2 regions of the Oribacterium sp. HCP3S3_B9 genome follow, and region 2 is predicted to be linked to the other one. Evidence: a T-box and tRNA genes for the amino acid it is inferred to sense, from the RefSeq annotation. Region 2 holds a T-box; the other holds one or more tRNA genes.

Region 1 (16,188 bases), on a different contig from region 2:
GGGGCGCCGCGGAGCACGCCGTCGGAACCGGTGGTGACGTTCACGTTGAAGTCGGTGTCGATCTCGAGCGCGCCGAGGATGACGAAGTCGAGCTTGTTGACGAAGGCTCCCTTATTCAGCGGGTTCGCGTACTCGGAGGTCGAGATCTCGTAGTGCTGCGGGTCCTCTCGGATCGACTGGATGGCCGTCTGATCGAAGCATTGAGCATCGACGATCGTGCGGATGTAGCCCTTATGCAGGAGGTCGACGAGTGGCTTCGTGATGCCGCCGATGGCGAAGCTCATATGGATCTGGCGCTCGGCGAGGAACGGCTCGAGGAAGCGGGTCGCGGCGAGGGATGCGCCGCCGCCACCGGTCTGGAAGGAAAATCCGTCGCGGAAGTACGGGGTCGCGGCCATGACGCGTGCGCAGTCTTCAGCCATCTTCAGCTCGCGGACGTCCTGGGTCATGCGGATGACGTTGCTCGCGATCTTCGCCGGGTCGCCGATTTCGTCGACGACGCAGACATAATCGACGTCGACCATCGGGATGGATGGCGGGAAGTTCGGGAACGGCACCATGGTGTCGGTGATGGCGACGACGTGGTCGGCGTAGCGGGAATCCACGACACTGTAGGACAGCACGCCGCAGTCACTCTTGCCGCCGACGCCGCGGAGGTTGCCATACTCGTCCGCAGTCGGCGCACCGATAAATGCGATGTCAATGTGGACGTCCCCTTCTTCGATGGCGCGCACGCGGCCGCCGTGGCTTCGGATGATCGCCGGCGTCGCGAGCCGGCCGAAGGATACATCCTCGCCGATGCGGTCACGGATGCCGGAGGTCTGGATGCCGATGACGGTGCCCTCTTCGATCATCTGTGCGACGCGGCTGTGCGACTTGCCGAGCGACGACGCGCAGATCGTGAGGTCACGGAGGCCCATCTCCTGTGCGGCCTCGAGCACCATATTGACGATGTGGTCACCATCGCGGAAGTGATGATGGAAGGAAAAGACCATGCCGTCCCGCGCGCCGCACTTCTCGAGTGCCTCGCGGATACTGCCGACCATCTTACTTCTCCGTGGGTCGACCATGCCGCGCACCGTCGGCGCCGCCTTCGTATATGGTTTGTCGTCCCGGTAGCTGCTGCCCCGGAACGGCTCCTTCCCATAGCGCTTCAGAATCTCGTCCGGGATGTCCCGGCCTACTGCATTTAACATAACTGTGTCCCCCTGTGGTGTGGTGTAGTGTGGTTTTTGCCTGCTGCGCAGGCTGGAGTTTGTGCTATCGTGGCACCTGGCATACGCGCAGACTGCGCGGCCCCCATCGCCACGATGACTGTGCGACGTCCTCGGAAATTCCAACCCGGATGGCGGCTAGCTGGACCGCTCGTCGCATACTTCACTTCTTCTGCAGCTTCTTATATTTCCTGTACAGATACACCGGGATGCCGATCATGACACTCAGGCAGATGATGATAAAGACGATGGCCAGAACCACTTTACTCATGATGTTCTCTCCTATCCTTAAACTCGAGCTTCGACCCACGATATCACTTCTGTTCTGTATACTCGAACTTCTTCCCGCACTTCGGGCAGTACTCGAAGTCTTCCGTCGTGGTGTAGCCGCAATTGTAGCAGACCTTCGTCCACTTGCCCTGCTGCTCGAGGAGCCGCTGCTGCGTACTTCCTGCTGAAGCCCCGGCCGTATTCTGCCCACACGCCGCGCCGGCCTGCCAGTACGTCTGATCCGCACCATGCGACTGCCACGCACCAGCATCGTCCTGCTCACGCTGACCAGCCGAGCGATTCTGCCCGCCGGCCTGCCCACGCTGTTCGAGGTAGAGGTCCGTCTGCTGTATCGCAACGTTCTCTCCACGCTCGATCGCGCGACCGACCTCCGGACGAAGCTGATACAGCGAGCCGCAGCAGCTCGTGCGCACATAGTACGTACGCCCCCACTTAAAAATCGGAATGAAGAAAATCGACAGCACCATATACGTCACAAACACCTGGTACTGCCCCATGCGCCCACACACATCGCAGGTCATCGGCTGATGAAAATCGAGATCCTTCTGATCATTCATGATTCCGAAGAAGAAAAACATGTGCACCTCCACGTGCTTCCGCCAATGCTGTCGACCTTTACGGGTTCACCGCGCGCCGGATTTTCACTTCCACAGCACACCATGACACGACCCGTCAATCCGGGGTAATCCGCAGGCGTCATGCGCGCGAAGTTTCCAGACCATAACTGCATGAACATCCCGGCAGTACATTCATACCGCGCGCAGGATTATATCACCAGTACCGCCCGATGGCGATGATCGGGGCGTAGTGTATCGCAGAAGAGCCGCTGTCCTCGAAGACCCAGCCGCGGGAGCTGTTCGTCGCATGGACGATGGAATTCTCACCGGTATAGATGGCGACGTGGTTCACGCGACCACCGTTGCCATAGAAAATCAGATCGCCCGGAAGCATCTCTGCCTCGGAAACATAACGCGGAGCAGCTGCGCACTGCTCGGCGGAGGTTCTCGGAAGCGAAATGCCGAACTGACGGAAGACGGCGAGCACGAAACCAGAGCAGTCCACCGGCCCACCGTTCAGATTCGTACCAGCACCATAGCGGAGCTTGCCTGCACCGACATACTGCCGCGCGAAGTTTACGATATCCTTACGACCGGTGACCTGCTGTAGTGATTCCTGTGAATGCATATAATTCTTGCCATTCTCGTATGCACTGCCTGCGACCAGGAAGCTGTCGCTCGACATCGACGAGCTGCCGGCTACCGTACCGAGACGGCCCAGCGCATTCGGATTCGAAAGAGGAATCACCTTCGTCTGCACGCTTCCATCCTGTACCCAGGCGCCATCCGAATTCACGGTATAGCCATCCGGTGTCGTCGTAGCGGTCGCTAAGCATCCATTCAGATCAAAATAATACGACTCGGCGATCCCGTCCTGGTTGCCATCGATCCACGCCCAGCCCGTCTGAAGCTGTCCGGCGTCGTTCAGATACACCCACGAACCGTTCTGCTGTCCCCAGCTTCCGGCCAATGCTGTCACCGTCGCTGTGATGGTCAGAGCCGCGGTCGCTATGGCTGCACTCACTATTTTTTTCACTGGAATCTCCTTTGCATAGACGCCCCTGAGGGCAGCCTTGACTGAACAACGTTTGCGCAGTAACGCCGACGCGTCCGTCAGCTGTGTTACAAAAAAAGTCCTGGTTTCTCGCATCTGAAACCAGGACTCTGTCTTCGGTAATATTCGCTTTACGATTTAACGGTAGTCACTCTAGTTCAGATTGACACTGCTGTCACAAGAGAATATCGAGCTACTGACCGGATTCGAACCGGTGACCTTCTGATTACGAATCAGATGCACTACCGACTGTGCTACAGTAGCATGCGCCTCAAAACGCCATTACAATATAGCACGTCGCCCGCCAAATGTAAAGCGGAATTCTCACAGTTCACAAACACCGGCGCCCCGGCGGTTACTGTTCACTCGTAGCTCGGCAGACAGCAGCCCTGTCTGAACGGTAACACCCAGTGGTAAGCGTTCAGGTAGCAGGGGACCCGGATTTCGGTATCGGCTTCTCTCGGGAGAAGCCCTCTCCCATGACCTCGCGGACATCTGAAAGGATCACGAAGGCGTTCGGGTCGATTTCATGTACGAGGTCCTTCAGGTACGTGATCTCGCGGTTCGACATGATGCTGTAAAGCATCGTCGTTTCCTTACCGGAGTACATACCGATCGCATGCACACCAGTGACACCACGGTCCAGCTTCTGCAGGATGGCATCCGAAATCTGCGTCGGCTCCGACGTGATGATCCAGACCGCCTTCGCGTAATGCGTGCCTTCCATCAGGCCGTTCGACACCTTCGTCACGACATAAACAGAGATGATCGCATACAGCGCATGGATACCGCCGAACGCACCGACACCGATAGCGACGATCAACCAGTCGATGACCTGGAGAATCTGCGGGATGCTGTACTGCGGAAACGGAATATGCAGGAGCGCTGCCAGGATATCTGTACCGCCGGTCGTCGCCTGTCCGATCAGGATCAAGCCGAAGCCGAGCCCCGAAAGGATACCGCCGAATACAGCTGCCAGCAGCAGATCACCATCTGGAATCAGACTGACACCAGGCAGCAGCCAGAGGAAAAAGGACAGCATCGCCGCACCATACAGAGTCCTGCCGATAAACTTCACGCCGAGAAACTTCCACGCCGCAAGAAACAGCGGGATGTTGAGCAGAGTATTACTGAGCCACAGCGGCATCCCGATCCAGCTCCGCAGGATGATGCCGAGACCCGTCACACCACCAACGACCAGCTGATTCGGATCATAGATATTTTTACTGCCAATCGCCATCAGCAGCGCGCCCAGCGCAATCAGCATATAATCCCGCATCGGTGTTCGTTTCATCAGCATATCCAGTCCTCCCTGCTCTACACCATCTGTCCATATCCGGTTCAGCACATCATCCCGCGCTTCGGAATCGGCTGTATGTTCACCAGACTCCGTTCATCATAACATATTTGGCATGGCAGATATAGATAATATTTATTCATTCATCTCACGACGCACTGACATATCCATCCGCGTCGATCTTCACACCACTGCTGAGACCGCTCATCTTTTCATAGAAAGCTGCGATTTTCTCCGCATCGTCCAGCTTCCGCGTATAGCCAGCGGCAGACGTACCTGGTATCAGGCGAAGCCGGATGCCCTCATCATCGACATCTGCCTGCAGCAGTGCGGTGCTCGGAATCGAGCTGCCGAACACGAAGTTTCCGAGCGAGTACGCGATCGGCACGCCCTGGTAGTATTCGATGCCCTGCAGAACGTGCGGATGTGCGCCGACCACCAGATCTGCGCCCGCATCCACGAGTCGATGTGCGATGCTCTTCTGCACCTCGTTCGGCGTCTCCTCCCGCTCGATGCCCCAGTGCACATAGGCGATGACATAGTCCGCCTGCTGCTTCGCCGCCTTCACTTCCTCCGCGAGCTGTGCACCGCCATCATAGGCTGAAAACATGCCGGCAGAATCCGTGCCCGCCGCCCAGTCCGCCTCCGGATATACACGCGTCGCGCCGATAAAGGCAAACGTCCGCCCGTTCAACTCGACGACGTCCGGCTTCCGTGCCTCCGCAAGGTTCTTTCCGGCACCCACGTGACGGATCCCTGCATGGTCCAGCGTATCGATCGTATCGAGCATCGCGTCACGCCCATAGTCAAGCGCATGATTGTTTGCGAGCGTGACGAGGTCGATCCCCATCTCCTGCATCAGCTTCACCTTCTCCGGGTGCACACGGAAGGTGAACTGCTTGTCCGGTGCCGGCGTTCCACGCGTACTGAACGGGAACTCTTCATTCGTCATGAAAAAATCTGCCGCCTGAATCTCCGCCTGGTAGTCCTGTGACAGGACACCGTCGATGCCGCCGGCGGCGTCATACGCTTCCAGCACATGGTCGCTGAGATACACATCGCCCGCAAACAGAAGGCGCGTCGCTCCCTTCACAGCTTCTGTCCCCGCTGTTTCGGCATCCTCCGTATCCGCGGTGCCAGGATTCCCCGCAGCGTCTGTCTCCGTCGGATTCTCAATCATGATCGTGGTGTCGTCCGCTCCGCGCTCACTTTCATCTGATTTGGAAACGGATCCATCCATTTCCTTCCCTATCGAGTCTGCTCCATCTGCACCGGCTTCTCCATTCATACCCGTGGTTTCACTGGAAGCCGTCCGATTTTCTCCTATATTGCCGACAGCTGATGATATACGTCTCCCATCATCCGGGCACAGCGTAATCACCCCAAGCGCCACGATGATACCGAGCAGAAGGACACTCCACAGCCCGACCCAGCGCTTCGTTCCGCTTCCTCTTTCCATCTGTTCTTCCAGTTTCCGACGGCTCCGCCCGTGCTCTCTCCGATTCTCCTGCTCCATTTCGCTCCCTCTATTTTCCCGCCCTATGTCGGGCGCTGTTATAAAAATTAATTAGAACATCTGCTCGTTTTTATGATTGACATCCGTTCCGTTCACGGCTATCATAATAAATAGAACAGATGTTTGTCAAGCGTTTCGCGTTAAGAGGTGGGATTATGGAACGGATTATCTTTCATATCGATGTGAATTCTGCGTTTCTCAGCTGGGAGGCGTGCTATCGGATCCACCATCTCGGTGGTACGCTCGATCTCCGCACGATTCCGAGTGCGGTGGGCGGCGACCAGAGTAAGCGCCACGCGATCATCCTCACGAAGTCGATTCCGGCGAAGAAATATCATATTAAGACCGGCGAGCCCATCGTGGACGCACGGCGGAAGTGCCCGGAGCTCGTCATCGTCCCGCCGAATTACACGCTCTACAGCCACGCGAGCCGGGCGATGATCGAGATTCTCGAGGAGTACACGGACACCATCGAGAAGTACAGCATCGACGAGGCCTTCCTCGATATGACGGGCACGCCCTGGCTTCAGGACCGCGCGCTGCTGCTCCGCCATACTGCACCAGGGCCGTCCCCGGCCGATGCCTCTACCGACCATACCGTACTCGGCCCTTCATCCACTCCATCCGACAGGCAGCGGGCGACAGGCTCCACAAACACGCTCGAAGACCGCATCCGTGCCTTCGATGCGATTCGGCTGCCGGCGGAGATCGATGCCACCTGGCAGAGCGAGGTCGAGCATCGAGCGGTACTGCTGGCCTGGCAGCTGAAGGAGCGGATCCGAGAGGAGCTCGGCTTCACGGTGAACATCGGCATCTCGAGTAACAAGCTGCTTGCGAAGATGGCCTCCGACTTCCAGAAGCCGGATCAGGTGCATACCCTCTGGCCGTCTGAAATCGAGCATAAGATGTGGCCGCTCCCCGTGGAGGAGCTCTTCTATGTCGGCTACGCGACGGCCCCGAAGCTGCATCGCCTGGGCATCCATACCATCGGTGCGCTCGCGCAGTTCGACCCGGACATACTCTATCACCGCATGAAGTCGCATGGACTTCTGGTACGGCAGTTCGCCTGCGGCATCGACGACAGTCCGGTCATCCCCCAGCTCATGGAGGCCCCGCCGAAGGGCTATGGAAACTCCTGCACGACCATCCATGACGTGACGGACCGACAGGAGGCCTACTGGCATCTTCTCTCCCTCGCAGAGACGGTTTCCCAGCGCATCCGTGCCGATGAGGTTCGTGTCAGCTGTGTGGATATCAGCATTCGCGACAGCGAGCTTCGCTTCTACGGGCATCAGAAGCAGCTCCGCTCACCGACGGACCTGACGCTGGAAATCTACGATGCCGCATGTCGCTGCTTCGATGAGCTGTGGACCGGTTACCCGATCCGCCACCTGGGCATCCACACCAGTAAGGTGAGCCACGCTGTCGGCCGACAGGTAGACCTCTTCGACCGCTACGACTATGGGAAGCTTCGCCAGGCCGAGTACGCCGTCGATGAGATCCGTACCCGCTATGGAAACGACGCGATCAAGCGCGCCCGCTTCGTTTCCGCCCCCGGCTGCGCGGATCCGTACGCCATCGACCACATGAACGGCGGCATCTCCCGCGAGCGGCGAACGGTGGACTACAATAAGGAAACAATATTATGACCGGTTTCACTGCCATCAGTGATGTGCTCCCGCACATCGACAGCGGCACCCGTAAGGGTCGCCCATACCCCATCGCCGTCAAGAGCTGGTTCACCAGCTCCGGTACGATCATCCCGCTTTCCTTCAAGTTCGAAGGAGACGACGGCGAGATCCATTACATCCAGAACATCCATGTGAAGTCCTCCGAGGAGAAGCACTACGCAGGTATCCCCAGCCGGGATTTCAGCTGCACCGCCGTCCTCGGCGGCCTGGAGCAGAGCTTCCGGTTGGTCTACTATCCCGCCGAAAGCAAATGGGTGATGATCATGTGATCACCACCCATTTCCGATTCTTGTTCAGTTTTAGATGCTTACACCACCGACTTCAGTCCGAGGGTCTTCTCGATCAGGAGCATGATGCCGAGGGTGATGACCATCATGAGGGTCGCGAGGGCGGCGATGGTCGGGTCGAAGTGATACTCTACGTAGCTCATCATCTCGATCGGGAGTACATTGACGCCCGGGCCGGTCAGGAAGGCCGACAGCGATACGTTGTTAAAGGAGTTGATCATCGCCATGATCGAGGCCGACGCGATGGCGGATTTGATGTTTGGCAGGATGATATGGAAGAAGGAATACACCTTCGTCGCACCCAGACTGCCGGCTGCTTCCTCGATCGCGAAGTCGAAGTTCGCGAGGCTCGCGGTCACCACACGCATGACGTATGGGATACCGAGCAGGGTGTGGCCGATCAGAAGACTCGGCATCACTGGAAGCTTCAGCACATTGACAACATAACGGAGCATGACGAAACCGAGTACGACGACCGGAACCAGCACCGGTGACAGGAAGACGGTCTTGATGGCTTCCTTGCCGCGGAACGAATAGCGGTTCAGCGCATAGGCCGCCGGCAGTCCGAGTACCAGGGCGAGCAGGGTCGACACGATCGCGACGATCACCGAGGTCTGTGCTGCGGAGATGAAGGATTTCATCGTCAGCACCTGTGCATACCACTTCAGTGTGAATCCATGGCCCGGGAACGTCAGATAGTTCGTATCACTGAAGGAGGCCGCCATGATAATCAGGAGCGGTCCGATCAGAAAGACGTATACCAGGATGGTGATCAGCAGCAGGGCTTTGTTCTTTTTCATTTCTTCATCTCCAATTTATTATTACTGAACTGAGAACAGCTCGTTCCAGCGGTTGATCCAGTCCGCCTTCTTCTCTGTGATGAGGGACCAGTCCGGAAGAACCAGGCTGTCGACCATCTCCTGGCCATAGGTGAAGTTTGCAGCCTGCTCCTCGGTGAGCTCGACCTCGGTATTTACCGGAGAGTCGACACCGTCGAGTGCCTCGGCCTGCTGTACGTCCTTGGAAAGGTAGAAGTCGATGAACGCCTCCGCGAGCTCCTTATTCTTGCAGCCCTTCGTGATGTTCAGCATGTTGAAGCCGGCGAAGTTACCCTCGCTCGGATTCACCCATACATAGTCCGGGTTTGCCTGCTTCGCAGTGGTGTAGCTGTAGTCGAGGAGGGTCGCAACGGAAGCCTCACCCTGGTTCAGCATGGTGATGGTGTCGTTGGCAGAAGTCCAGGTCTTTACGACATTTGGCTTCAGCTCCTCGAGCTTTGCGAAGATGGCGTCATCGTCCTGACCCGGGGTCAGACCGAAGGCAGCTGCGGTTGCATAGTAGAACAGCATACCGGAGGTGGTGGTGATATCCGGAACAGCGATGCAGTCCTTCAGCTCTGGATTCCAGAGGTCTGCGAAGCTCTTGATCTCTACGTCGATCATCGACGGATCATAGACGATACCGAGACGGTTGAAGGTGTACGCCGGGCCGTACTCCTCGCCCATCGGTGCCTTCGCGACATCATAGATAGAATCGAGGTTCGCGATCTTCGAACGATCGATGCTCTCGAAGATACCGTCATTGGCAAGCTGTGCTGCGAAAGAATCGCCGATGATGACCACATCGTAATTCTCCGGAGACTCCTCGATCTTCGTTACACGCTCTGCGTTCTTACCGGTCTCTACGACGAGCTTCGCGCCGGTCTGCTCCATGAACGGATCATATACGTTCTTCTGAAGAAGCTCCGCGTTGAACGAGAAGGTTGAGATGGTCAGTGTCTGGCCGGCGAAGTCCTGGGCAGCAGACGCGTCTGCAGTCTCTCCCGCAGCAGCGGTGGTCTCAGCAGCTGAAGTCTCAGCAGCGGCTGTCGTCTCAGTAGCGGCAGCGGTGGTTGTAGCGGTGTTGTTCGATGAACCGCACGCAGCGATGGTGGTGCTCAGCATAGCAGCTGCAAGCACAAGGGATAATGTCTTTCTCATAATTTCCTCCACTAGATGATGATATATCAAGCGCCTTATACGTAGCGCCGAACGACGAATTTATACCATAACGATCTTATGCGCGTCGAGGGAAAGCGTGATGTTCTCTCCCACATCGAAGAGACGGTCGTTCGAGGTGTTGACGATGAGCTCGCCGAGGGCGGTCTCCACGTTATATTGCATGCGCTTGCCGAGGTAGGTACGCACACCGACTTTACCGGAGACAGCATTGGCGACGTCCTCTCCCGCTGCCGCGACGAGGATGTCGTCCGGACGGATGCAGGCGCGGGTCGTGTCACGGCCCTCCTTCGGATGTGCGATCTCGAGAACGCTGCCGTCGGCCGCTGTCCAGCGCGTGCCCTCACTGTGCTTGAGATCGATGAAGTTCTCGAAGCCGACGAAGTGCGCGATGAACTCGGTCTTCGGGTGCGCGTAGATCTCCTCCGGGCGATCCAGCTGCTCGATCACGCCGTGGTTCATGATCGCGACCTTATCACTGATCGCGAAGCACTCCTCCTGGTCATGGGTGACGTAGATCGCAGTGAAGCCGAGCTCCTGCTGCAGCTTACGGATCTCAACACGCATCTGCACGCGGAGCTTCGCGTCGAGGTTACTGAGCGGCTCGTCGAAGAGCATGAGATCCGGCTCGATAACCATCGCACGGGCGAGGGCTACACGCTGACGCTGTCCGCCGGACATCTCCTTCGGAAGGCGCTTCTCGAAGCCGTCGAGGTCGACCGTGTGGAGCATCTTCATGACGCGCTCCTGGATCTCTGCCTCCGGCAGATTGCGGCGACGCAGACCGAACGCGACGTTCTCGAAAATGTTCATGTGCGGGAACAGCGCGTAGCTCTGGAACACGAAGCCGAAGTTCCGCTTATGCAGCGGCACATGGGTGTAGTCCTTTCCGTCGAAGAGGATGTCGCCCTGCATCGGCTCAGAGAAGCCGCCGATCAGGCGGAGCGTCGTGGTTTTACCACAGCCGCTGGAGCCGAGGAGGCTGACCAGCTCGCCCTTCTCGACGTTCAGGTTCAGGTCCTTCAGAATGATGTTCTTTCCATATCCTGCGGTGATATTTCTTAACTCAAGTAATGACACGGTATTTCCTCCTATTTTTATGCCAGCGGGTTCACCTTGCGGCTCACACCATTCACGATCGTGGAGACGATCATCGTGACGACGATCATGACGACCGCAACGACGGAAGCATTGACCCAGTCACCGAGACTCATCGCATACTGATAGATCATGGTCGAGAGCACACGGGTGTCGGTGCCACCGAGGAGTTGCGGCGTGGTGTACGCGGTGATGCAGCCGGTGAACACGAGCACGGAGCCAGTGACGAGACCGGATACGCTCAGCGGCAGGGTGACGCGCAGGAAGCTGCCGAGCTTCGTGGAGCCGAGGCTTTCGGCGGCGAGCGTCAGGTCCTCCGGGATGCTCTCGATCACGCCGATCAGCGACAGGATCATGAGCGGGAGGAAGAGCTGTATGAAACCGATGGTGATGGAAAATTCGTTATAGAGAAGGCCCTGCGGCTTCGCGAAGAGTCCGATCGCCACCAGGAACCGGTTGACGATGCCCTTCTTTCCGAGGATGACCATCCAGCTGAAGGAGCGGATGACCGGGCTCGTGAACATCGGGAAGACGGCGAAAGCCATCAGCATGCCCTTGTTCTTCGCGAATTTCGCGATGTAGTAAGCCGCCGGATAGCCGAGCAGCGCACACAGGATGGTGCTCAGGATACTCAGCTTCAGGCTGCGGAGGAACACCTGCTGGAAGTAGGTGCTCTGAAGTACCGTCGCGTAGGCGGACATAGAGAAATCCCCCTGGTCTGGAAATACTGTAGTGAGCAGCAGTGAACACAGCGGGATGAGCATGAACACCACCAGGAACAGCACGCCCGGCAGGATCATGAAAAACCAGATATTCTTCTTGAAAAGTTGCACGATTACCCTCCAGTCGACGACCTCCTCGCAAAGGCCGCGGGTTTCCTCTTTCGCTTCGGTGATGCATCAGCCCTCTTCGATCAGCCGCGCCAGCCCTCGATCAGGCGATGTTCGTAAACTCGAAGCAAAAGATTTGTAAATAAGTAAACGGAGTACTTTAAAACAACGTTATTTATAACATAGGTAGCGCGCGGATTCAAACCTATTTTTGTACATTATCAAATAATATCGCTGTACTTCTCCGCGGCGGACATAAACGGCTTCATTTTTTCCACGAGCTGTGCGCGGATCTCCGCGAGGTCGAGCGTCGTGAGCTCTCCGTGGCGAACGACCATCCGGCCGTTTGCGAACACCGTGTCGACGTCGGCCGCGTTCGCGGCGTAGGCCAATGCTGAGAACGGGTTGTACACCGGGAACATATGGGCAGCCTCGGTCGAAACGAGCGTGAGGTCGGCGGCCATCCCCGGGGCGAGGTAACCGTAGTCCGTGCCATGCAGTACTTCGGCACCACCGCGGGTCGCCGCGCGGACGATGGTCCGGGCCGGGAAGAGCGAGCGATCATGGTTCGCCGTCTTCTGGGCATTCGGGAGCATCCGCATCTGGTCAAACATCGACAGCGTGTTACCGGAGGACGGGCCGTCCGTGCCGAGGCCGAAGCCGACGCCGAGCTGACGTGCCCGCTCCATCGGGGCCACCCCCTTGCCGGCCTTCGTGTTGCTGCAGATGCAGTGGGCGATGCCGGCGCCGCGGCGCTTCATAAGCTGCAGGTCCTCTTCGGTCATGTGGATGCAGTGCGCCGCGAGCGTATGCTCGTCCAACGCGCCGATCGAATCGAGGAAGGCGGTCGGGGTCATGCCCATCGCGCGGAAATGCTCCATTTCGTAGTCCATCTCGGAGGCATGCAGGGTGAAGATCGTGTCGTACTTCACCGCAAGCTCATGCGCCTCGCGAAGCTTCTCCGGTGACAGGGTCGTCGTGCCATGCGGCGCGATAATCGGGTGGATGCGTGGATGCCGTGCCCCGTGATACTCCGCGAAGAAGTCCTTCTGATAGGCGAAGCCACCATACGCTTCGTCCGGGCTGTCGCAGGTTTTCTGTCCGATCAGGGTCTCACCGAGGTAGCCGCGGATGCCGGCCTGCTCGCAGGCCTCCGCAACGCGATCCTCGAAGTAGTACATATCGAGGAAGGTCGTAGTGCCTGAGAGGAACATCTCCGCGATGCCGTAGAGCGCGCCCCAGTAGACGAGTTCCGGTGTCATCGCCTCGAGCTCCAGCGGGAACAGGAAGCGGCGCAGTCGGTCCGGGCAGTCGTCGCCCATCGAACGAAACGGCACCATCGACACATGGCAGTGCGTGTTTACGAAGCCCGGCAGCAGGATGCCGCCCGCCCCGTCGATCACCTCGTCCGCCACCGCTTCCGCCTGCTGCAGGTTCTCGATCGGCTGGGCAGCGGCGTTTGTCTGTGCTGAAGCTACCGTACGATCGTCGAGCGAGGTCTCCGTCTGCTTCTGTTCTTCTTCACCGAGCGCGGCGATCTTCTCGCCGTCGATGAGGAGCCAGCCGTCGTGAAGCACGCGGTCGGCGTCATCCATCGTCAGGATGGTCACATTTTTAATCAGTGTTTTCATATCGTAAGAAGCCTTTCTTTTTTCGCATTCATCTCGTTCACCAGTGACGGATGCCCGGAATTCCGGAAATCTTTCATCGCACTTCCGCCGGTCGAACTCGATTCGGCCCGCCATCGGATGAGCGACCGAGGCATTGGCCGCAGGCAGATGCCTCGGCGTCACGCACGACCGGCGAGGTCGTAGACGATCGCGCTGAACAGGGTGATGCCGCGCGCGAGCACCTGCTCGTCGAAATCGAAGCGGACGGTGTGCTGCTCGCTCGCCATGTCGGTCATGGTGCGCATGTAGGTCGCCTGGCCGCCGTGGCTCTGGACGCGGTTCATCATCAGGGAGATGTCTTCGGAGCCCCAGTTCTGCGCGTTCGGGGTGGAGCTCACGCGGTACTGCGGGAGTTCCGTCCGCACGAGCGTCGCGATGCGCTGCCAGAGCGCTTCGTCACTGTGCTGTGACTCGCCGCGGCCTTCGATCTTCATCTCGCAGCGGCAGCCATGCATCGTGGCGGCACCCTGACAGATCTGCTCCGCCTGCTGCATCATGTATTCATTGATCTCGGTCGTCTCGCCGCGCACCTCGATCTCCATCTTCGCACGGTCCGGGATGACGTTGCGCCCCGTGCCTGCGTGGAGCGTCCCGACGTTCACGCGGGTAATGCCGGCGGAGTGGCGCGGGATCGCGTAGAGTCCGAGGCTCGCCTGGGCTGCCGCGAGGAGCGCATTCTGTCCGCGCTCCGGGAAGCCGCCTGCGTGGGCTGCCGTGCCGGTATAATAGACGTCGTACTTCGTGTTTGCGAGAGAGCCGTAGGTGCCCGGCGTGACGTCGCCGTCGTCAAGCGCGCCGGTCGGCGCGATGTGATTTCCGATCAGGTAGTCGACGTCGTCGAGGTGTCCGTGGGCCACGATAGCCGCAGCGCCGCGGCCGCCCTCCTCGCCCGGCTGAAAAATCAGCTTGATCGTGCCATGAAGTGCGTCGCGATGCTTCATGAGAAGCTCCGCCACGCCGAGGCCGATCGTCGCATGCGCGTCATGGCCACAGGCGTGCATCATACCTGCATTGACACTGGCAAAGCCCTCGCGGGTCGGGCGATGCGTCGACTCCGGGCACTCGACCATGCCGAGCGCGTCGATGTCAAAGCGAAGCGCCACCACCGGGCCTGGGCCGCAGTCGAGGATGGCGATCGCGCCAGTGAAGCCCTCGCGGAGATCCGGCGTCAGCTCCTCTTCCGTCACGCCCTGCTGCAGCACCGCCTCTGCGTGCGCCGCCATGATGTCTGCGTCCGGGAGCCCGAGCCGCGCGGATGCGAGACAGACCTCGCGCCCCGTCAACACCTGATAGCCGAGCGCGCGGAGCCGCCGCACGATGATCGCCGTCGTCCGCATCTCGAGCCAGCCCGTCTCCGAATGCCGGTGAAGATCACGCCGCAGCGCCACCGAACGCGCCTGCATCGCCGACGCCTCCGCCGCAAATTCCTGGTAGATGCTGTTCTTATCTATTTCCATGATTACTCCTTGTGTGTTCTGTATATCCTGTATAGCCCGCGTGCTAATGTCATGGCAGGTATAAAACTCTGTATTGCAAGAACTCCCTCATGTGAAGTAGTATAGTAAACGCAGGCAGAAAATGCCACCCTGAAATCATGGAGGAATATTATGAAACGACTTCTCATCATCGGCTCCACCTGTGTGGATGTGATTCTCCGACTCGACCACCTGCCGACAACCGGCGAGGACATGCATCCGGTGCAGCGCTTCGCGATGGGCGGCTGCGCGTTCAACGTGGCGCAGGTACCGAAGGCCTATGATGTCGATCTTCGCTTCGTGACGCCGATCGGCGACCACGGCGTGTTCAGCGACTTTGTGCGCGCGCATCTCGACAATGCAGGCTTCCGGGGGCCAATCACCGTCCCGGATAGTGAAAATGGCTGCTGCTACTGCCTCGTGGAGCGAAGCGGCGAGCGCACCTTCCTCTCCGTCCACGGGATCGAGTACAGCTTCCATGCGGAGTACATGGACGCCTTCGCGGGCGAGCGCTTCGACTATACCTACATCTGCGGACTCGAGGTCGAGGAAACGACCGGTGGCGAGCTCGTGGCCTGGCTCGAGGCGCATCCGGACATCGCCGGCACCGTCGTGTATGCACCGGGCCCGCGCGGCATCGAGGTCGACACGGATCGTACGGAACGCATCCTTGGGATGCACCCGATCCTTCACCTGAACGAGCAGGAAGCGCAGGCCCTCGCCGGGATGAGCGGTAGCGAGGATCGCGTTCTCGCCGCGGCGCAGGTGCTGCACGCGAAGACCGGAAACATGGTCATCGTGACACGCGGTGCCGACGGCGTCCTCTGGATCTCTGCGGATGGCTCCGTGCACAGCGCACCATCCGTGCCATCGACCGTCGTCGATACCATCGGTGCTGGTGACTCGCACTGCGGTGCGGTCCTCACCGGCCTCACACTCGGCTGGACCGAGGAAGACACCATGCGCTTCGCAAACCAGATTGCTTCCGAAGTCGTCGCCCAGGAAGGCGGCGCGTACATCCGCCGCTGACCTAAGTTTATGGGGTCTGACCCCATTAAATTTTTCTAAACAAAATCTAAACTGAAGTTTATGGGGTCAGACCCCCTTACGAAATTCTTAAGACGAAAGCGGCGGCAGTCTGGAATCGCCGCACAATAAAAACAGAGGATGTCGCGCGAGCGACATCCTCTGTTTTTAACTTTATCAAGATC
Region 2 (16,188 bases):
CGACCACCTTTTTCAGGACCTCGGGCAGTGCCCCGGTCCGGACAACGAAATAATCGGATTGACTGCTCATCGTGTCTACCTGTCCTTCTCTCTCGCTCGTGGTGCTGTTTCGTCGCTTACCCGCTGCTGAAATCAGTCTTCTCCTTGAACGCGGCGATCAGGGCAGCCGAGCTGCATCCACTTAAGGTAGGCGGTGATGAAGCGATCGATATCACCATCGAGCACCGCATCGGTATTGGAGGTCTGCTCACCGGAACGAAGATCCTTCACCATACGATATGGCTGCAGAACATAGGAGCGGATCTGGGAGCCCCAGCCGTTGTCCTTGACCTCGCCACGGATACCGGCCAGCATCGCCTCCTGCTCCTCCTTCTCCTTCAGGTACAGTCTCGCCTTCAGCATCTGCATCGCCTTGTTACGGTTCTGAAGCTGTGAACGCTCCTCCTGACAGGCCACGACGATACCGGTCGGGATATGAATCAGTCGAACGGCCGAGGAGGTCTTATTGATGTGCTGTCCACCGGCACCGGATGCACGGTATACCTCCATCTTGATGTCCTCCGGACGCACCTCGATGTCGATCTCGGTCTCGATGTCTGGCATGATGTCACAGGACACGAAGGAGGTCTGACGCTTCGCCTGTGCATTGAATGGAGAGATACGTACCAGACGGTGAACACCCGCCTCGGAGCGCAGGTAGCCGTAGGCATACTCGCCATCGATCTCGATGGTGACGGACTTGATACCGGCTTCATCACCCTCCAGATAATCCAGCACCTTCAGGGTGAAACCATGACGCTCCGCCCAACGTGTATACATACGATACAGCATACCGGCCCAGTCGTTGGACTCGGTACCACCGGCACCGGCGTTGAGACGCAGGATGGCATTCATACTGTCATATTCTCCGGAAAGGAGAAGCTTCGTCGACATCTGATCGAGGCGCTCGATGAAATCATCCAGCATTTCCTTGACCTCTGCCACGGAATCCTGATCCTCCTCCTCTTCCGCCATCTCGATCAGTGCGCCGATATCATCATAGGACTGCGCGAGCTCTTCGTAGCTTTTGACCTCATCCTTCAGACGACGGTCCTCGGTAGAGTACTGGTTGGCCTTTTCCGGATCTGTCCAGAAATCCGGCTCTTCCATCATACGGTCGAGCTCGGCGATGCGCTTCTTTTTATTATCAAGGTCCAGGGAAGCGCCGAGATCCCGGAGGGCCTGTTCCTTCTGTCCAAGCTCATACTTGTACTGGTCTAACTCAATGATCATTTGTTTTCCTTTACATGCTATGTGTTACATCGTCACTGCTGCACTGCTTCCGAAACGCACGGACACCCGTTCGGTGCTGTCCGCTTCGAAAGAGAAGCGAAGTATATAAAAGGCCGCGAAGCATTCGATGATGATCCGCGGCCTTTCCCTGCGGGAGCAGGAAAGCTTACTTAGTTTTTGCCGGCGTTATCAAGCATTTCGTCCTGTGCCTTCTCTGCCTGTGCTTCGGATACCTTCTGATTCATCATCTTCTGGTACTCGTCACGGCCGTGGCACTGCTTATACTTCTTGCCGGATCCACACGGACACGGATCGTTCGGATAGATCTTGCGGATGGAACGCTTTTTCGGTGCCTGCGGAAGGGTGTCGTCACGGTTGGTACCGGTAACCTGTGCCTGCTGCTCACGCTCCACCTTCTGCTCTACCTGGATATGATACAGGATGCGTACGGTATCTTCCTTGATGGCACGTGTCATATCGCCAAACATCTGATAGCCCTGGATCTTATACTCTACGAGCGGATCCTTCTGGCCGTATGCCTGAAGACCGATACCATCACGGATGATATCCATATCATCGATGTGGTTCATCCACTTCTGGTCGATCACACGAAGAAGGATGACACGCTCTACCTCACGGAGCTGCTCCGGATTCGGGAAGGAGGCTTCCTTCTGCTCATAGAGCTTGATGGCCTCTTCCTTCAGGAGCTGCTTGAACTCGTTCTTCGTCATCGAGTTGAACTGCTCCTCGGTAAGCTGCAGCTTCGGAAGCGGGATGATGCTCATCAGTGTATCATTCAGACCACTGAGATCCCAGTCCTTCGCGGTGGCGTCCTCTGGAACGTTCGCATCGACATAATTCTCGATGATGTCCTGAATGAAGTTGATGATGGTCGGACGGAGATCGTCACCGTTCAGCACCTTCTCACGCTCTGCATAGATGACATCACGCTGCTCGTTGTTGACCTCGTCGTACTTCAGGAGGTTTTCACGGATGCCGTAGTTGTTCAGCTCGATCTTCTCCTGTGCCTTTTCGATGGCGTTGGAAAGCATCTTGTGGTGGATTTGCTCACCCTCCGGTACACCCAGTGCCTCGAACATATTCATGAGACGCTCGGAACCGAAGAGACGCATCAGGTCATCCTCGAGGGAGATGAAGAACTGAGACTGTCCCGGGTCACCCTGACGTCCGGCACGTCCACGGAGCTGGTTATCGATACGTCTCGACTCGTGGCGCTCGGTACCGATGATATGAAGACCACCGGCAGCCAGTGCCTCCGGATCCAGCTTGATATCTGTACCACGGCCGGCCATGTTGGTCGCGATGGTGACGGCACCGTGCTGACCGGCGTCTGCAACGATGGCAGCCTCGAGCTCATGGAACTTCGCATTCAGGACGTTGTGCTTGATACCACGGCGCTTCAGCATGCCGCTGATGAGCTCGGAGGTATCGATGTTGATGGTACCGATCAGAACCGGGGCGCCGGTCTCGTGGATACGAACCGCTTCATCCACGACGGCCTGGAACTTTTCCTTCTTCGACTTATAAACCGCATCATCGAGGTCGATACGCAGTACCGGCTTGTTGGTCGGGATACAGATGACATCCATATAATAGATGTTACGGAACTCCTTCTCCTCGGTCTGTGCGGTACCGGTCATACCGGCCTTCTTATCAAACTTGTTAAAGAAGTTCTGGAAGGTGATCGTCGCGAGGGTCTTCGACTCACGCTTGACGTTCACATGCTCCTTCGCCTCGATCGCCTGATGGAGACCATCGCTGTAACGACGGCCCGGCATGATACGTCCGGTGAACTCGTCGACGATAAGTACCTCGTCATCCTTGACCACGTAGTCCTTATCACGGTGCATGAGGTTGTTTGCACGAAGCGCCAGGATCACGCAGTGCTGGATCTCCAGATTCTGCGGATCTGCGAGGTTCTGGATATGGAAGAACTGCTCAACCTTATGGACACCCTGCTGGGTGAGGTTGACGGTCTTCTCCTTCTCGTTGACGATGAAGTCACCGGTTTCCTCGATCTCCTCACCGAGGATCGCGTCGAGCTTACTGAACTCTGCGGACTCCTCACCACGCTGAAGCTGACGGGCCAGCACATCACAGACCTCATAGAGCTTCGTGGACTTTCCGGACTGACCAGAGATGATCAGCGGTGTACGTGCTTCATCGATCAGGACGGAGTCGACCTCATCGATGATACAGTAGTGAAGGCCACGAAGTACCTGCTGGTTCTTATACACTGCCATGTTATCACGGAGGTAGTCGAAACCGAGCTCGTTATTCGTGACATAGGTGATATCACAGTTATAGGCTGCCTGACGCTCCTCGGTGGTCATGGAGTTCAGAACCACACCTACGCTTAATCCGAGGAACTCGTGGATACGTCCCATCCACTCCGCATCTCGCTTCGCGAGGTAGTCGTTGACGGTGACGATATGAACACCCTTTCCCTCAAGCGCATTCAGATAGGCCGGACAGGTGGATACGAGGGTCTTACCTTCACCGGTTCTCATCTCGGCGATACGGCCCTGGTGAAGAACGACACCACCGATCAGCTGTACCGGGAAGTGCTTCATCTTATTGACACGCCATGCGGCCTCACGTACTGTCGCATAGGCCTCCGGAAGAATCTGATCCAGACTCTCTCCCTGCGCCAGACGCTCCTTAAACTTCGGGGTCTGCGCCTTTAACTCTTCATCTGACATGGCAGACATGGTCTCATCATAAGAAAGGATCTTCTTAATGATCGGATCGATCCGCTTCAGTTCATGATCGGAATGGGTACCGAAAACCTTCTCAAAAAAACTCATTTGCTCTAGTACTCCTTATCGCAAGTGCACACAGCGATACGATACATCTGCCTACACTTTTCGTTCTACTTATGGCTATAACTCTGAAATCTTATCACTAAACACTTTTTTATTCAAGAAAGCTTTTGATTGTTAACATTTAATTCATATATTTCATTACTGTTCACTCGTGGCTCGGCGGACGGCAGCCGGGCCACGCCTTGACTTAACGACGTTTGAACAGCGACGGATTATATTTTACATATCCATTACGTTGTAGAAATTTCCTCTATATATGATATAATATATATATCCTGAATGACCCACATCAGGAAATCTTTTTAAGGGAGCGTGATTTTATGAAGTTTAACATCACAGGAAGAAATGTTACTGTATCTGACGGCATGAAGGACCAGATCGATCGGAAGCTGGGCAAGTTATCGAAGTTCTTCAAGGAAGACACCATCTGCAACGTCACTCTCTCCACTGAGAAAAACAAGTATAGGGTCGAGGTGACCATCCCGGTAAAGGACGGTGTCATCCGTGCTGAGGAGATCACACCGGATAAGTTCCAGTCCCTCGATATGGTTGTAGACGTCATCGAACGTCAGATCCGTAAGTACCGCACGAAGCTGATCAATCGTCAGCAGGCTGCTGATTTCTCCGACGCCTTCGCAGAGGAGCTGGAGGATGAGCTCGGTGAGGATGAAATCCAGATCGAGCGTACAAAGCACTTCAACCTGAAGCCGATGACCCCGGAAGAGGCTTGCCTCCAGATGGAGCTGGTCGGCCATACCTTCTTCGTATTCCAGAACGGCGATACCGGAAACGTTGCCGTCGTTTATAAGAGAAAGAGCGGCAACTATGGCCTGATCGAGCCGGAGTACTGATCCCCGGAGAGGCCGGCAGGCCTCCATATAAAATAGTAAATTCCATCGAGTGGTATCCAGCGTACGTTAGATCGTGATGCTGATCATCCATTTGTCATATGGACTCCATAAAACGAAGAACCCCTTAAGCTGTTTCGCTTAAGGGGTTCTTCATTTATTTCGGATATCAGTTCTGGATGAAACGTCCATAGCCGACCGGCGTACGGTAATCGTAGCGTCCGGTGCAGATGCCGGTACGTGCATTCGCTGCATGGATGATGACGCCATCGCCGGCATAGATCGCGACGTGGTTGATGTAATCACCCGATGCGTAGAATACGAGGTCGCCCGGCTGGAGCTGCTCGAAGCTGATGGACTGTGCATTCGCATACTGATCACGGGAGCTGCGCCCTGTCGTGATGCCGAAGTGCTTGAAAATCTGCTGTACGAAGCCGGAGCAGTCAGCGCCATCCGTGAGGGAAGTGCCGCCATAGACATACGGATTCCCGAGGAACTGCTTCGCGTACTGGATCAGTGCCTGACGGGAAGCCGTCGTCGCGATGACCGGAAGACTGCTGCTGATCGACTTTACGATGGAGGTACCGGCCTCGATGACATTACTACGACTTAAAATGCTCGTGCCTGCGTTTGTTACGGCTGCATCACTCTTCGTTTCAGAAGCGCTGCTGCTTCGTGTACCACTGATGGCATCGCCGGCGGCCTGAATGATGTTTCCGGCAGCTGTGCTCACGCCGCTGGTGCCGACATTCGTGAGGATATTCGCGGCTGCACTGACCGTGCTCTTCTGTGGAGTGGAAGAGGCACTCTGCGTGTTCTTCTTAAAAACGGCGAAATCATCGACCGAATCCACGATTTCCAGCAGGGTTTCCTTTCCCTCCGTCGAAACCGCAGCTTCCTGGATCGTTTCGGCTGCCGTCGAGTCCTGCGCCACGGTATACTGCTCGCTGACGACATTGGCACTGGTCTCGTGAATCTCCGAGATTTTATACTCCGGAATCATGGAACCGTCCGTCGCCGCGGCCAGATCCTGGTCGGAGATGCCGAGCTCCTCGTCCGATACCGGGCCGTCGCCGATGCCGATCAGGACCTCGTCCGCCAGTGCGGTCGAGGTGGTCGTCAGGCTGAACATGAGAAGCAGGGCCAGCTTCAGCGCGAGCCTCCGCGTACGACGCTTCGGGGCATACGAAGAAGCGGCAGGCAGACGCACACCGGTTTCCTGTGTCATAGGATGCATAAGATGATTCATACTGGGTCTATTCACGTTTTCTCCCATACTTTTATCTGATCCGCCGGATCGCCGGAGCGGTCCCCGGCCTAAAACGAAGATGTCTCTGAAAAAAGCCGCAAAAAAGCGGCGTTGCAAACTCTGTTTCGAAGATCTCAAACATCTTAACTTTAGCACAAACGCCGCGATCTTTCCTTACAAATTATATTACAATTTGCTTACGATGCAGAAGGCCTATAAGCGTTCCTTCGGGTCCCCACTGTCTGAACAGTATTTCAAATCTCAGATCCAGCCGCCGTCGAAGCGGATGATCTGGCCGGTGAGGTAGGCCGGGGCGGCGGCGAGGAGACGCACGAGGTCCGCGACCTCTGCCGCTGTGCACATACGACCGTAGGGGATCTCGTCCTCGAGCTGTGCCCGGTCCTCCGCGCTCATCCAGCCGTTCATGTCCGTATCGACACAGCCGATGGCGATGGCATTGACCGGGATATGGTTCGGTGCAAGCTCCTTCCCCAGCGCCTCGGTGAAGGCATTGACCGCGCCCTTCGTGAGGCTGTAGACCGACTCCATGGAGGCGCCGACCACACCCCAGACAGAGCTCATGTTGAGGATACGGCCCTCGGAGGCGCGCAGCAGATACGGAATCACGGCGCGGGTGAGGCGGAACATGTCCTTCACGTTGGCATCGAGCATCTCCTCGAGCTCGTCATCCGAGACGTCCTGGGCGAGGTTGAAGGTCGAGATGCCGGCGTTGTTCACGAGGAGGAGGGCGTTCTCCGGGGTCTCGATCCGCGTGCGTCGTGTAAGTGCATCCTGCGGACCGTGCGATATGACGAGATCGCTCTGCTCTTCGCAGGCAGCACAGGATTCAGGCTGCGTCCCATCAAGATCCTCTTCCGTAAGGATCGGAAGGGGTTTCGTGCCTGGTGTCCCGAGCAGTGCGGCGAGGACCTCGTCTGTGATCGGGCCATGCACGGTATGCACCTCCGTCACGCCGCGGAGCCTCTCCGCCACCTGCTCCAGGAGGTCGAAGCGAGAGCGGCAGTTCAGGATGAGCCGCCAGCCGTCGCGGGCCAATGTCTCTGCCACTGCTCTTCCCACGCCGCGGGAGGCACCTGTAATAATCGCTGTTTTCATAATTTCCTTTCCGAAAAAAGCGGCTGCACGATGTGCAGCCGCTTTCTGTCCTGCCGCAGGACGTCCATCCTGCGATTGTGCTGTGTTTTCAATTCCGGATACTGTAGCCTCGTTCATTATCTGAAGGACGGCAGATTCCAGTGGAAGTAGATCGCGAGGAAGCGGATCAGGACCGTCACGATCATGCTGACTACCGCGGCGATCATCGTGCTTCCGAAGGCACCCGCCGGGCGGGCGATGACGGACAGGCCGCAGTAGACGATCGCTCCGACGATGGCCGCGATGCCATAGACTCGCTTCCGCATGATGAGCGGCATCTGCCCGGCGAAGATATCGCGGAGGATGCCACCACCGATGCCGGTGAGGACGCCGACGAAGCAGGCGAGGAACATATTTGCACCGTAGCCTGCATTGACCGCCGTACGACAGCCGACGACGACGAACGCGGCGAGGCCGACAGAATCGGCGACGTTCAGGATGAAGTTTGAGCGGATCCGGTTCCGGTCGATCTTATCCATATAGTTCCCGGTGGTCTGGCTGCGCTCGAAGATGAAGTCGACGACGCAGGTGATGAAGGCGACGGTCACATAGACCGGCTTCGTGAACATCGCCGGCGGGATCTCGCCGAGGATGAGGTCACGGATCATACCGCCGCCGACGGCCGTCGCACAGCCGAGTACGATGGCACCGAAGATGTCCATCTTCCGATCCTTTGCGACCATGACACCGGAAATCGCAAAGGCCACCGTACCGACCATTTCAAGAATAAAAATCACATCATCAAAGCCCATAGCTATCTCAGCTTCAGTCGATCTCGTCCGGAAGCTCGAGGGTGTGCTCTATGTTCAGCTTCTGGCAGAAAGCGACGAACTTGTCGAGCGGAACGTTCTGGATCTGCTTGTTGGAACCACGTACGTTGATGGATACGGTGTTCTCCTCTGCCTCGTGATCACCGAGTACGAGGATGTACGGATCCTTGTAGTTCTTGAAGCCCTTGATCTTCGTCTTCATGTTCTTATCGCTGTAGTCTGCCTCGACACGGATGCCTGCGTTCAGCAGAGCCTCCTCTACCTTCTTCGCATAGGCGTTGTGCTCCTCACGGATCGGAACGAGGGCTACCTGATACGGATTCAGCCAGAACGGGAAGTTCCCCTTGAAGTTCTCGATGATGATACCGATGAAACGCTCGAGGGAACCGTAGATCGCACGGTGGATAACGACCGGCATCTGCTGTGTGCCGTCCTCTGCGGTGTAGTTCAGGCCGAAGTTGTGCGGAAGCTGGAAGTCGAGCTGAACCGTACCACACTGCCACTCACGACCGAGTGCATCCTTGATCTGAAGGTCGATCTTCGGGCCATAGAATGCGCCGTCGCCTTCATTGATCTCGTAGCCGCCCTCGCCATACTTCTCGTCGAGGATGGACTTGAGGGATGCCTCTGCACGATTCCAGACGTCGATATCACCCATGAAATCATCCGGTCTGGTGGAGAGCTCTGCACGGTAGGTGACACCGAAGGTCTTGTAGATCTCGTCTGCGATAGAGATAACATCCGCGATCTCATCCTTGATCTGGGACTCCATCACGAAGGTATGGTCATCATCCTGACGGAACTCCTGTACACGGAAGAGACCGTTCATCTGACCGGACTTCTCCTTACGGTGCAGCACATCGTACTCAGAGTAACGGATCGGGAGCTCCTTATAGGAACGAAGCTTACGCTTGAAGGTAAGCATCGCGTTCGGGCAGTTCATCGGCTTCGCTGCCATGGTGTCGATGTTCTCACGGTTGTAAATGACAGAACCGGCCTGGATCTTCGCTACCTTCTTCTCGGCTGCCGCATCCTTATAATCCTCGACCACGTTCTCGATATCCGCGTCTGCCGTGGTGTAGCCGTCGATACCCGGAACGATGAACATGTTGTTGAGATAATGTGCCCAGTGACCGGAAACGAGCCAGAGACGCTTGTTGTTTACGAGCGGCGCTGCGATCTCGGTGTAGCCATGGCGGCGCTGTACCTCACGGCTGTACTGAAGCAGTGCCTGGTACATCTGCCATCCACGTGGCAGCCAGTATGGCATACCTGGAGCAGTCTCGTTGAACATGAAGAGCTCAAGCTGCGCACCGATCTTCTTGTGGTCACGCTCACGCGCCTCCTCGATCATCTTTACGTGCTGCTTCAGCTCATCCTTCGTCGGGAATGCATACACATAGACACGCTGCATGTGGTCACGCTTCTCGTCGCCTCTCCAGTATGCTGCGGAACAGCTGTGAATCTGATAAGCCGCGCTCATCAGCTCCTGTGAATTCTCTACGTGCGGTCCACGGCAGAGATCGACATAATCATCACCGGTATAGTAAACAGAGATGGTCTCGTCCTCTGGAAGCTCCTCGATCAGCTCGAGCTTAAACTTCTGATCCTTGAAGATCTCCTTCGCCTGGGCCTTCGAAACTTCCTTCCGTGTCCACGGCTCACGACGCTTGATGATCTCACGCATCTTGTTCTCGATGGCCTTGAAGTCCTCCTCACCGATGCTCTTGCCCTCCGGCAGAACGAAGTCATAGTAGCAGCCGTCCTCGATCTGAGGTCCGATGCCGTACTGTACTTCCTTACCATAGATCTCGATCACTGCCTTTGCGAGGATGTGTGCGAGGGAATGACGATACACCTGTAATAACTCTTCCTTTTCCATTTGTTTCTCCTTTGAATGTTTCAAAACCAGCCCTTTGGGTCGGCTGATTTCGTGTCTGGACAACCGGTCCAGTGCCACACAGCGAATCTCTGCCTTAAACAAAAATGCCCCAATCAGCTCTTTCGAACTGATTGGGACGATAGATTCGCGGTTCCACCCAAATTGTCATCTTCCACATATCCTGTGGGCGAATGCTTCAGCACCTGCACAGATGACCACTCTTTCGACGGTAACGTAGTCAACGGGTCCGATTAAGGACCTCTCTGAGGTGGTGTTCATATTTATTTCCTCGACGCCTCGCAGCAACCGGCGTTTCTCTGTATCCGAAATCAAATACTACTGTCCTCTTCAACGATTTCTGTCTATTCAATTGACACAGCCATTGTAGGTTCGGCGCATCGCTTTGTCAAGGGGCTGGCCGGGATTTTGCAGTCACATACGTTGCCGTCCCTCCGAGTGCCCCCTGTCAGGTACAGAGTGCCTTATTTCTCGATTTCCAGACGACCGTCGGCGATGCACTTTCCAGACTGACGGTCAAACAGCAGGATGTGGCTGCCGTGGATGTCGATGCCGGCCTGCTCGCCGATCCTGTAGGCATTGTTCCCGAAGATCACGCCGGTCAGGAGGTAGTCATCCTGCACACAGAGCTTGAGCGTCGATTCCATACCGGTCGGCATGGCACCGAAGATCGTGGTCTGGAGCGCACCCTCCGGCTCGATGTCGATCGCCTCCGGACGGATGCCCAGCACGAGGTCGCGGTTTGTGAGGATCGGATCCTCGAGGATGGAGCTGTCCTCTTCGATGACCTTTTCGATATGGTACTTGAAGACCTCATCCTTGTTGCTCTTCTCGACGGCGTGCTTCTGCTTCAGGCGATCGATTTCTGCCTGCTTCTTCGCGGCAGCATCTGCGTCCCGCTGTGTGAACCAGGTCGGAAGCTCGAGCGCTTCGTTCGGGATGAAGCGTGCATGGATGCCATGGAAGATCTCGAGGGTGACGCTGCCGTCTGCACTTTGCTCACCCGTGGCTTCTACGAAGTTGATGGACGGGTTGCCGACGAAATCGGCCGCGAAGAGATTCGTCGGGCGGTTGTAGACCTCGAGCGGTGCGTCGTACTGCTGGAGGACACCGTTGTTGATCAGGCAGATCTTCGTCGCGAGGGTCATCGCTTCCATCTGATCATGGGTGACATACACGAAGGTCGATCCGGTCTCCAGGTGAAGACGCTGCAGCTCGTAGCGCATCTCGAGACGAAGCTTCGCATCGAGGTTACTGAGCGGCTCATCCATGAAGAGCACCTGTGGCTCCGGTGCGAGGGTACGGGCGATGGCGACACGCTGCTGCTGGCCACCGGAAAGCTCTGCCGGATAACGGTCCATGAACATACCGATCTTGACGACGCGGGAAACCTGACGTACACGGCTGTCGATCTCTTCGTCTGTTAATTTCCGGACCTCCATGATCGCGGTGCCGTTCTGTGTGACGTGGAAATGCTCGTCGAGGGTTTGCCCCTTCGCCGCATAGCCTGCATTGATCTCCGCAAGGGTCTTCTCATAGCCGGCACGTGCCGCGTCGGCCGCCTGCTGCGGATCCGCCGCCTCATGAATCTTCAGGTTGAAGAGCTCCTTCGCGCTCATGATGGAGAGGTTGAAGGTGTCGATGAGCTTCACGTAGGCCTTTTCGGTATCGAGCTTTCCGTTCTTATCGCGGCAGTCCTCGATCTGGTCCTTTACCTTCTTTCCACTCTTCAGCGCATGCATGAGATCGGAGCTGACCTTCGCCTTTACGTCGATCCGCGGCAGCTCTTCTTTGATGTTTTTAAGACCGAAGGAGATGTTCTGATACACGGTCATGTTCGGCCAGAGTGCATAGTTCTGGAAGAGGAAGCCGACCTTTCGTTTATTGGCCGGAACATTGATTCCCTTATCCGAATCGAAGACGACGCGGTCGCCGATTTTGATCTGCCCTTCGGTCGGCGTCTCGAGGCCCGCAATCATACGAAGGATGGTGGTTTTTCCACAGCCGGAAGGCCCCAGCAGCGTGACGAAGGCATTGTCCGGGATATCGAGACTGAGGTCATCGACACCGAAATAGTTTTTCCAGCGTTTGGTGATGTGTGTTAATGTGATGGACGGCATACTTAACCTCCTATTCCGTTATCAAGGCTTGCTCCCGTCAGGACATTGACGAGGGTGTTAAACAGAAGAATCGTCATGATGAGGATCAGGTTGATCGCACTGGAGAAGGCGTACAGACCCATCTCATCGAAGTAATCCAGTGTCGTGGAGAGGATGAAGCCCTGGGTGCAGAGAAGCAGGAACAGGGACAGCTCACGAAGGCAGGTCATGAACGGCAGGGTATAGCCGCTGATGATGGAGCTCTTCTGAATCGGGATGATGATGTTCAGCATCCGCTTATGCCACGGGATATCCTGGATGATGGCAGCCTCTTCGATCTCACCGGAGAGTTGCAGCATCGAGTTCAGGGAGTTTCTGGAGGCGAACGGGATGTACTTGACGACACCCGCGATGATCAGCAGGGTGTAGGTGTTGAACAGGTTCACGTGCTGATTACTGAAAAGGATGAAGAACGCAGCGCCGACCGCGATGGATGGCATCAGGTACGGCAGGAAGGCGACGTTGTTCACGTAGTTCGCCCACTTCGAGCGACGGTTCTTCGATACGGCGTAGCCGATCAGGGTGCCGATCGTACCGGCGATGAGTGCACAGACGATGGCGAGGAACAGAGTACCCTTGAAGGCGTGCCAGATGGTCGGATTATAGAGGATACCGTGCTGGCCATACATACCATTCTCACTGACATTTTCATGCGTCAGCCACCACTTCGTGGTGAGGTTTGAGGTATCGTGCGTGTACAGGAAGCTGTAATCGCCCGGGTTCGGCAGGAAGGTCTCCAGCGCGAAGAGAAGGATCGGCCAGATGGAGGTGAAGAAGGTCAGCAGGATGAAGACCACGCCCATGATATACTTTCCGGCTTTTCCGAGGTTGATCTTACTGAGCTGCCCGGACTTACCGGTGACGGTCGTGTAGTTCGCGCGACCGGTGACGGAGGTCTGGTTCAGTCCGAGGATCAGGACGCCGAAGAGCATCATGATGATCGCGAGGATGCTGGCTTCACCGGTGTACTTCGAGTTCAGCGAGATGTACTTCGTCGACAGGGTCGTGAGGCCGAGGTAATGCGGCACCGGATAGGAGCCCATCGCGGATCCGAAGACGAGCAGGATCGTACTGAGGATCGCCGGCCGGATCATCGGCAGCGTCACGCGCAGCATGATCTTCCACTTCGGGGTATCGAGGATGGTCGCTGCCTCCTCGAGGTTCGCATCCATGTTTTTAAAGATACCGCCGATCAGGATGTAGGCGAACGGTGCATAGTGAAGACCGAGTACCATGGCACTCGGGAAAGTGCCCAGACAGAACCACTTCGGCATACAGATGCCGAACAGTGATGCGAGGAGGCCATCGGACGTACCGCAGACAGCATTGGAATTAAACATATGCTGCCATACGACGGCGAGAGTCCACTGTGGCATGATGTACGGAAAAATGAAAATCGAGCTTAAATACTTTTTGAAGCGCATGTTGGTTCTCGTCACCAGGAAGGCGAAAAAACCACCATACAGGATGGAAATCACACAGGTCATGACCGAGAGAATCACGGTATTGATGAGTGGTTTCCAGAGATTGGTCATTGCAAGACGGCTCGTAAAAAGATCGACATAGTTCACGACGCTGTAGCCGGAGGCCTTTCCGGTGAGATGTGCGTCGATGGTGCCCGGATGGATCTGGAAGGTGTCACGGACGATAGCGACGATCGGGGCTACCGTACTGAAGGTGAGCACGATACCGAAGACGAGCAGGATGATGTTCTGCGGCTTCGAAAAGAAGGTGACGATCTTATTACGGAGTATGGCTTTCGTATCACGTGTACCGGATGCAGTCGTTTCCATAGATGAATTCCTCCGTTCTTAAAACCGACCGGGGAGTCATGAGCTCCCCGGCCGAAAAATCAGTTCATATAATGCGCTTTTACTTCGCGTCTGCGTACTTGGTCAGGGTCTCGATCCAGCTGCCGACACCGAATGCAGCGTCTGCGCAGTACTCCGGATCCTCGAGTACGAGCTCGCCGGTGGTGGTCCACCAGTCATAGCCACGGTCATCCTTTGCAGGGAACGCATCTTCGCCAGCGTCGTTATAGCCGCCCTTTGCGTGGTTATAGGTTGCCTCGATCTGCTCTGCAACCTTCGGGTTCGAGCTGTAACCGCCCATGTCCTTGCCCCATGCACTGAAGCCGTCCTCTGTACATGTCATGTAGGATATAAATGCACATGCGGTCCATGGAAGCGGGCTGTTCTTCGTCAGGAAGAGGTAGTGGTTGTAGCCGTAGCCGCCGATGCCCTTATAGCCATCCTGGTATGCAGCTACCTTGATGTTGTTGACGGAAACCGTTGCGGATTCCTCTACAGAACGAAGCTTCGAGTAAACGAGGAGACCGGACTGATCCTTCGCGGACTTATCTACGAGGGTGTTGCAGATCGGGCCATCATCGGTCTGTGCGTTGTAATTCTCTACCCAGAGCTTGATCCATGCGAGGGCGTACTTGCCGTTCTCACCGAGACCGAAATCGTCTGCATCCGAAGCCACTTCCTGAATGGTCGGATCGAAGTAAGCCTTGTGCTCATCATCGAGTGCATCGTAGGCATCCTTCAGCATGCCGGCGTACTTATCCTCGGTCAGCATGTACAGGAAGTTCTTGCCGACGAGCTCGGAATCGATGTCCATGTACAGCGGGTGCTGATCCTTATAAATGAAATCCCAGCAGTTCTTAAACTCAGCGGAGCCGGTTGAGTTATACATAAAGACCTTATTCAGCGTCTGCAGTGGCAGGTAGCCGCTGTAAGCATCCGCGGTGGTTCCGTTGGCCTCTGCCCACTCCTTCGGGATGAAGGTCTTCAAGATATCGGTATCGACCATCTTACTCTTGATCTGGTTACCATCCTGGATGAGGGTCATCGCGAAGGTTCCGCTGTCCTTCAGAGAATCTGCGGTGAGCTGCTCGAAGATCTTGTTGTTCTTCGGCTGCTGCCACTCGAACTCCATGTTGTAATTCGGATCGATGGTCTGCAGATAGGCGATAAACAGTGGAAGTGCAGACTTACCACGTGAGGAGTTACCGACGCCGTAGAAGGTCTTACCATTCGACTCTTCGATGGCCTTCTTTGCGAGTTCCTCCATGGACATCCCTTCGGCTTCCTTGATGATGGCATCGATGCCGGTCAGGTTCTCTTCCTTCGGAGCCTCGGTTTCCGCCGGCTGTGCCGCCTGGGTCTCTGCCGGCTTGTCAGCGGCAACGGCTGCCGTGGTGGCTGCGCTGTTGTTCGATGAGGATCCGCATGCGGCCAGCATGGATACGGCCATTGATGCAGTCAGTAGTAACGAGATGAGTTTACGTTTTCTCATAAATGTGCCTCCCTTATGATTTCACGATCGGCTCTCCATATGTTCTGAAGAGCTTTCTTTACTTGATGCGTCTAGTATAGAAATTTTTTCGCAAAACCAAAACGCGGTAAAAATGATATTTTGATGGTCATTTCTGACATCTTTTTATCATTTATCCGCGTTTTCGTGTGCAGTATGCACATATTTCGGAGGTCTGGCTTCCTATAGGACAGCTCAGGCCTTTTCTGTTTCTTTTTGTTCAGCCGCTTCCATCCTCGCACCAGCATGCGCGTCCGCGCGTGTCAGCCTGCCTGGTAATCGGACGGGGTCATCCCGGTCAGTTTTTTAAAGGTACTGGAGAAGTAGGCGATGTCGTGGTAGCCGACCATCTCGCAGACCTCATAGACCTTATAGCGCACATCCCGGAGGAGGCGCATCGCTGTCCGCATCCGATAGCAGGTGATATAGCTGTTGATGCTCTGTCCGGTGTCCTTCTTAAAGAGACGGCTGAGATGCCCCTCGGATACGCCGATCGCTTCGGCGATGCGCGTGATGCTGATGGCATCCTCACTATAGTGATCTGCGATGTATCCGATGGCACTCTGTACATAGCGATGCATCTCCGGGTCCGCGTCCTTTAGTGGCAGAAGCTCCGCATCCTTCGGTGAGGCCGTGTGCTGACCGTGCAGGATCGCCTCCCCGAGGAT

The links. A T-box is a leader RNA that pairs with one kind of tRNA and senses whether it is charged. The one in region 2 lies ahead of ACTNC3_RS07420 (threonine--tRNA ligase), so its partner is inferred to be a tRNA-Thr.
Region 1: it encodes a tRNA-Thr, which carries the amino acid that the T-box ahead of ACTNC3_RS07420 (threonine--tRNA ligase) is inferred to sense. The anticodon was not compared.

Annotation. Positions count from the first base shown of each region.
Region 1 is NZ_JBQHVY010000021.1:8,104-24,291, reverse strand. Features, by position in the region: gene citF (citrate lyase subunit alpha) at 1-1,196, opposite strand, end outside; gene ACTNC3_RS09895 (zinc-ribbon domain-containing protein) at 1,529-2,083, opposite strand; gene ACTNC3_RS09890 (C40 family peptidase) at 2,277-3,098, opposite strand; tRNA gene ACTNC3_RS09885 (tRNA-Thr) at 3,308-3,380, opposite strand; gene ACTNC3_RS09880 (YitT family protein) at 3,538-4,416, opposite strand; gene ACTNC3_RS09875 (CapA family protein) at 4,562-5,929, opposite strand; gene ACTNC3_RS09870 (DNA polymerase Y family protein) at 6,085-7,578, shown strand; gene ACTNC3_RS09865 (hypothetical protein) at 7,575-7,889, shown strand; gene ACTNC3_RS09860 (ABC transporter permease) at 7,928-8,707, opposite strand; gene ACTNC3_RS09855 (polyamine ABC transporter substrate-binding protein) at 8,729-9,886, opposite strand; gene ACTNC3_RS09850 (ABC transporter ATP-binding protein) at 9,947-10,984, opposite strand; gene ACTNC3_RS09845 (ABC transporter permease) at 11,002-11,835, opposite strand; gene ACTNC3_RS09840 (amidohydrolase) at 12,054-13,463, opposite strand; gene ACTNC3_RS09835 (amidohydrolase) at 13,622-14,959, opposite strand; gene ACTNC3_RS09830 (carbohydrate kinase family protein) at 15,110-16,006, shown strand; gene ACTNC3_RS09825 (ABC transporter ATP-binding protein) at 16,187-16,188, opposite strand, start outside.
Region 2 is NZ_JBQHVY010000012.1:54,176-70,363, reverse strand. Features, by position in the region: gene ACTNC3_RS07455 (ACT domain-containing protein) at 1-70, opposite strand, end outside; gene prfB (peptide chain release factor 2) at 133-1,269, opposite strand; gene secA (preprotein translocase subunit SecA) at 1,443-4,100, opposite strand; gene hpf (ribosome hibernation-promoting factor, HPF/YfiA family) at 4,439-4,969, shown strand; gene ACTNC3_RS07435 (C40 family peptidase) at 5,136-6,230, opposite strand; gene ACTNC3_RS07430 (SDR family NAD(P)-dependent oxidoreductase) at 6,477-7,331, opposite strand; gene ACTNC3_RS07425 (trimeric intracellular cation channel family protein) at 7,448-8,122, opposite strand; gene ACTNC3_RS07420 (threonine--tRNA ligase) at 8,136-10,022, opposite strand; T-box leader at 10,152-10,383, opposite strand; gene ACTNC3_RS07415 (ABC transporter ATP-binding protein) at 10,505-12,160, opposite strand; gene ACTNC3_RS07410 (ABC transporter permease) at 12,163-13,992, opposite strand; gene ACTNC3_RS07405 (hypothetical protein) at 14,072-15,502, opposite strand; gene ACTNC3_RS07400 (response regulator transcription factor) at 15,784-16,188, opposite strand, start outside.